Regions from separate parts of the Microaerobacter geothermalis genome, predicted to be linked through region 2. Evidence: riboswitches for the same ligand, from Rfam matches in the RefSeq annotation. Region 2 holds a riboswitch; the other holds the start of a gene.
What was found. Region 2 has a riboswitch for cyclic di-GMP ahead of L1765_RS15465 (FapA family protein). Riboswitches for the same ligand answer to the same signal wherever they lie in the genome.
Positions count from the first base shown of each region.

Region 1: it holds a riboswitch for cyclic di-GMP, as region 2 does, so the genes downstream of both, L1765_RS05300 (HD-GYP domain-containing protein) here and L1765_RS15465 (FapA family protein) in region 2, are expected to answer to the same signal.

Region 1 is NZ_JAKIHL010000007.1:28,866-32,036, forward strand. Features, by position in the region: gene L1765_RS05285 (metal ABC transporter permease) at 1-344, shown strand, start outside; gene L1765_RS05290 (Fur family transcriptional regulator) at 362-775, shown strand; gene L1765_RS05295 (hypothetical protein) at 975-1,160, shown strand; cyclic di-GMP riboswitch class I at 1,228-1,313, shown strand; gene L1765_RS05300 (HD-GYP domain-containing protein) at 1,400-1,942, shown strand; gene L1765_RS05305 (TIGR03826 family flagellar region protein) at 2,019-2,450, shown strand; gene flgM (flagellar biosynthesis anti-sigma factor FlgM) at 2,626-2,898, shown strand; gene L1765_RS05315 (flagellar protein FlgN) at 2,928-3,171, shown strand, end outside.
Region 2 is NZ_JAKIHL010000064.1:3,479-6,649, forward strand. Features, by position in the region: gene L1765_RS15460 (GAF domain-containing protein) at 1-14, shown strand, start outside; gene L1765_RS15465 (FapA family protein) at 111-2,009, opposite strand; cyclic di-GMP riboswitch class I at 2,177-2,264, opposite strand; gene L1765_RS15470 (fumarate hydratase) at 2,460-3,171, opposite strand, start outside.

The sequences.
Region 1 (3,171 bases), on a different contig from region 2:
TTACCTTTGATGAGGAATACGCATCTGCTTCAGGAGTTCGCATTCGCTTGGTCCAATGGATTTTTATCCTGCTGATGGCCCTAGTAATATCCGTTGCGGTCAGGGCAGTCGGAGTTCTCTTGGTATCCGGTTTGATGGTTCTTCCGGTGGCTGCCATGTGGATGCTTCCCGGTGGGTTCAGAAAAATTATGTGGTTATCCGTTCTTGTTAGTGAGCTTTCTATTTTGATTGGATTTGCAGCATCCTATTACTTCAATTTGGCTTCCGGTGGAGCGATCATTTGGGCGGCGTTTCTCATTCTTTTAATGGTAATGGTCGGACGTCGATGGCTAAGGAAACATTAGCATAGGGAGAGATGATGATGAATGTGGAGATGGCACTACAGCGTTTGAAGGATCGCGGATACAAGTTTACTGATAAAAGGGAAAAACTGGTCAGTATCTTTGCACAGGAGAAAAGGTACTTGTCTGCTAAAGAAGTATTGGAACGGATGCAGGAGGATTTTCCCAATCTCAGCTTTGATACCATATACCGTAATTTATCCCTGTTTGAGGAGTTAGGTATTCTGGAGGAGACGGAGTTAAAAGGAGAAAAACAGTTCCGTTTGGCTTGTTCAGGAGAGGAACATCATCATCATTTGATCTGCACCCGATGCGGAACGACCAAAAAAATTAGTTTATGTCCGATGAACGCCGTCCTTGGTTCTCCCGAGGGCTTTTATATCACCGGACATAAATTTGAAATCTACGGGTTTTGTGAAAACTGCTATGAATAGAAGATGAATAAACCCAAGATTAGACAATACTAGTGATGATTCGATAAAGGGTTTGACACAAGTCCAGTGGAATTAATATATAGTTGCATGATACTAAGTCACTATTGCTTAACCTTAATTTCTATCTTATGACCTACTGTTCTTCTGTTTTGTATTCATTAAGATGAATGATATAAGATTGAATCATGGGAGTCTGATTATGAAAAAAAAGAAATGTCCTTCCTGCGGGAAAACATCATATGGAAGTCGTGATGAAAATTGGCATTGTCCTTATTGCGGCAAGGACATCTCCGATGTTCCCAGTGAACCTGTAGAGGGTGATATGGCTGAAATTCATGATATTTTATCCGAGGAAGAAATTATAAGAATATTAAAAGGATTATAAATGATGGTTGTAACTTTTCCATCTTTTAGTTATAATTTACGCAAAGAATACACGATATATATACTCCCTTCGATAAAGGCAAACCCGTTCGAAAGGCGGGGACGCAAAGCCACAGGTCTAAGGTCACGGGACTAGGACAGCTGGGTTACCGAAAAGGTAGGTTTTTGACCATCCTTTTAGCGATTAAGCAGATTCATCGAAGGATGGTTTTTTATTTGTACAGGGGAGAGAATATTTTAATGAAGGATCGCCTATTACATGAGTTAAAATATTATCATATCGAAACATTTTATCATTCCATTCGCGTTGCCAGTTTGTCAGTGAGAATGGCCAAACATATGTTGTATCCCGAGGAACGATTGGAAGCGCTTTACCACGGGGCTTTATTGCACGATATCGGAAAACTGAAAATCGAAGAGGCTATTTTAAATAAGCCGGGCAAACTTACCAATGATGAGTGGTGCATGATTATGAAGCATCCCATTATTGGTTATGAAATCTTAAAAAAGTATGATTTCAATTCAGATGTAAAGAGTGTTGTGCTCTTTCATCATGAAAGATGTGACGGATCCGGTTATCCTTTTCAACTTGAAGATTCCCAAATTCCTTTGAATGCCAAAATTGTGGCGGTTGCTGACAGCTTTGATGCAATGACTCATCACAGGGTTTACAGCCGAGCAAAATCTATAAGGAAGGCCCTTGAAGAATTAAACGGGCAAAAGGGTCTAAAATACGATTCTAAAGTAGTGGATACCCTTCAGCAAATTCTTCCCCCGTATTGAGACGAATTTCCTATGACAAAGGGAAGGGGTTGTAGTAAAATATGGATAAATCCTATACCTGATGGGAGGGGGAGACATGGGGTTAGGACAATTGGCGAATTGTCCCCAATGTGGGAAGCTTTTTGTAAAAACGATCCATGACATTTGTCCCGATTGTTACAAAGAGATTGAAGAGGATTATGAAAAATGTGTCGCTTATCTAAAAAAGAAAGAAAACCGCACCGCCAATATCTATGAATTAAGTGATGGAACTGGTGTATCTGTCAGCCGTATCACCCGGTTTATCCGGGAGGGGAGAATCTCTGTGTTGGGATTCCCTAATCTGGGATATCCCTGTGAATCCTGTGGAAAGATCATACGTAAAGGCCACTTGTGTGACGATTGTGCCAACCGGTTAAAAAAGGAATGGAAGTTGGCTGCTGAGGATGAAAAAAGATTGCGAGATGCGAAGAATAAAGATTACGGTGGATATTATCAGGTGAAGGAAAAGTTTAAGGAAAAAGATTAGGAAAACGGGAATGCCCCCAGCCTCCAGAGGCGGGGGCATCCTGCTTCCAAGACTCTGGGCCAACCGTTTGATCGGTTTAAGATGAAAAAGGGCTAAATGTTTTTCTCTCTTTTACCGACAATGTTAATAAGAGACTTTCGACGTAGAAGGCTGTACTAATTTGAGGTGAATAAATATGAGAATCAATGAACCGAATCGTATCGGTGCGTTAAATGCGTACCAGAAGACCCAGGGTGTTCAGAAAAAAGGTAAAAATGAACTGATGAAAAGGGACCAAGTGGAAATTTCTACAGAGGCCAAGGCCATGTTGGAACAAGCTGCTCCACTGTCTGGTCCTGAGCGTCAGCAAAAGATTAATCAGTTGAAGGAACAGGTACAGTCCGGCCAATATCAGGTGAATTCAGAAAAAGTGGCGGATAAGGTTCTTCGCTTTTGGAAGGGAATCTGAAATTTCTTTGGCAAATGGGGTGAATTGCTGTGACTGCCATACAGCCTTTAATTGCAGTGATGGATGATTTGGTTGAACAGCATCAGGAATTACTGAAGCTAGGATACCGCAAGAAGGAAAGCTTAATTTCAGGAACCATCGATGAATTGGCCAAAATTGTTCAGGAAGAAGGTCGTATCGTCCGATCGGTGGCAAAACTGGAAGACGAAAGGCAGAAAACAGTGGAGCTCTTCCTCTGTTCATCAGGATTGTCGTTAAGTGATGTGACGATGA
Region 2 (3,171 bases):
TGTTTTTAAACTAATCAAAGGATAAAGTAACCATTTAGGAAGAAACCCGGGAAAGGCAATTGCCTTTGCGGGTTTCACTTTATTTCTAAGTGATTGATTTTGATACCCATTCAGGAGCTTTCGATGATTAATTTACCATCCCGCACATATGCGACCAAATGATCAATTGGTTTAAAAATTTCTTCTGAACGGCCCTTAATGGTAATCCTTCCATTCTTAAATTGAGTCGATTTGATCATCTCTGCAGCGATTAAATGAACTTCTCCTCCTACATCTCCACCAACCATGGAAGCAATAATATTTTTCCCTGATTGTACCCGTCCTCCTCTACAAACGGCATCCAACTGAAAAAAGTAGATGTTTTCCTTTGAGAGAAGTTGGCTGTTAAAGGTTCCTGCTCCTTTAATTAGAATATTACCATTAGCCTTTATTTGAGACAGGGTGCATTGTGATATTTCTACATCGGCATCTGGCACCTGCATGGATTCTATCCAAGTGATTGCCTCTTTTAACTTCGATACGGTTTCTTTTACTTTCGATTGAGAAGAAGTCCCCATTAACTCATATGGTTTGGTGTAATAAACCAGCTCATGATACACGGTATCAATTTCATCAGGCACCTCCTCCTTGATTTGCTTCATTAGCTCCTCTACTTTTTTAACCATTGATTTTATTCCTGAAAATTTGGTTTCCATTAATGTGATTAACACCCGGCCCAACGAAACATTTTTCCCACTTGAATAGGCAATTTTCAGTACGGTTAAACAGGCCGTTTCCAATGCAATAAACTTCTCCAATAATTGACTGAATTGCTGATATAACTGGTTATAAATGACTCCAAAATATCCTGAATGGATAGAGCTGTCTACAACATTCCCCTTAATTGTAACATTTCCTGTTGCCGTAATGGTGGAAGAAAAAACACTTCCTGAAATAAATACGTCCCCCAAAGCTTCAATGGTCATTCCATCTAATACATCCCCGTAGACAACCACATCTCCGGAAAATACAATATTTCCTGTTTCTATATCCAAATTTCCACTCACGATAAACGTGCGGGTAATATCTACAAACTTTACTCTCCCCGAGCCAGTTACCCTGGGACGCCCTGCCTGTTGAGCAAGCAAAATCCCCTCCTCATTCAGGCTCACGTGGTCCCTGGGTACTACCTTTACTTCCTTTACGGGTCTAGGATGAACAACCTGACCAAATACATCATACCCTGGTTTTCCAGGCACAGCGGTATGTATCTTTCCAATGAGATCTCCCTTTTTAACCGAGGGGATTTTGAGTCGGTTCCTAAAGTCCACTTTGCCCTGAACTTCTTCCAAGGCTTCCTCTACTTTTGTAGATACAAATAGCTCTAAAGAACCGTCTTTCCCTTCAACGGGAGGAACTCCTTCAACAACACAGACAGGCTGATAAGAAGGGTTTCTTATCTCACGATGGATCACACTTAATTTGATGAGTTCCCTTTTTACCTTCAACTTAACCAAATCGGCATATACCTCCGATGTGGTTAATTCCCTCATCTCCTCTTTAACTTCTTTGACACGAAGCGCCAAACAATGGACAGGCTCTGCATCCACTAGTTCTAATTTACATTTTTTCAACGCAAAGACGGTAAGGGTTACACACATGTTATCTTCTGTCACTTTCAACTCATAAAGCGGTGTATCTTCGATTTGCCACTCCAATTGATCAGTGGAAGAAACCATGACTGTTCCTTCGACAGGTTGTCCATTTTTCATGAGAATAATTGGCGGAAGTACTTTAATTTTTGCTGAACGCCCATCATTTACTGGATCCCTTACGATAATTTTCCCGTCTTTTACTTCAACCGTTCCATCATTTTCAGAGAAATAAAACTCATCCAATTCTTCCTCAACTTCAGGAAGCTGAAAAAGAAATTCCTCCTCTTCTGCTAGCCCCTCTTCATGGGCAGATTTCGACATTTCCTTAATTATACGCAGCAAATCTTTGTCTGTTAGCTCATCCGATCTACCCATTTAAATCACCCCTTCTCCAATAAATGACTGCGATTTCTATTAACTGGGGGGGAGAAACTTTTCCCTTTGCCACAGTTCCCTTTTCCGATAATTGAGCAAGAGCCTCCAAAAAACAAAACTGTCCTTAGAGGACAGCGGTCACCAGTTTATCCGATGGCTATATCTATTTTGGCAACTCAGCCATCCTAGCCGTTTATCGACCTTAGATCTGTAGCTTTGCGTCCCCACCTTTCGATGGGTTTGCCCTAAACTCTTTTTTCTTAGTATTAAATTACCACCAACCTTTACATCTGTAAACATTTTTCGACAAATCCTTATATTCACGAACTAAACATGCATGACCCAACAGGTCACAAATGGATATGAAAATGTATTTTCCATATCTAAAATTCCCCACATCCACACTGACTAAAAAAGTGCGGGATATGATTGATTCCCGCACCCTTATCCTTATTTGAAAACAGGTTCCTTAAATTGTGCCAACTTCTCCAAAGACGACTTCTCGACATCCGCATGGAGGCTGTTTCCATGGGAATCCATCGTCACAATCGCAGCAAAGTTTTTCACCCGCAGATGCCACATCGCTTCAGGAACACCAAATTCGAGAAAATCAACGCCATCCACATTGGTGATACACTCGGCATAATATTGGGCCGCTCCACCGATGGCATTTAAGTAAACACCGCCATGTTCTTTTAAGGCAGCCAATGTTTTAGCACCCATACCACCCTTGCCGATAACCGCCCGGATGCCAAACTTCTTCATAACATCTCCTTGATAGGGTTCCTCACGGATACTGGTGGTAGGGCCTGCAGCCTTCACCTGCCACTTGCCGTTTTTATCCTTCAGCATCACAGGTCCGCAGTGATAAATCACTGCTCCATTTAGATCAACAGGGGCATCGTGATCCATTAAATATTTATGAAGGGCATCACGACCCGTATAAATGGGGCCATTAATAATGACCACATCCCCGACACGCAGATTTCTAACCTGCTCTTCTGTTAAAGGAGTCTGAAGCACAACTTCCCTGGTTGCTTTTATAGAATCTAACCCTTCAGGAGTCTCTTCTTTTTGATCCAGATCAATTAAGCCATCTTTATATAGCCATTCCTTAATTTCACCGTTCTCTTTATCCAAGATGACTCCCAAACGACGGAAA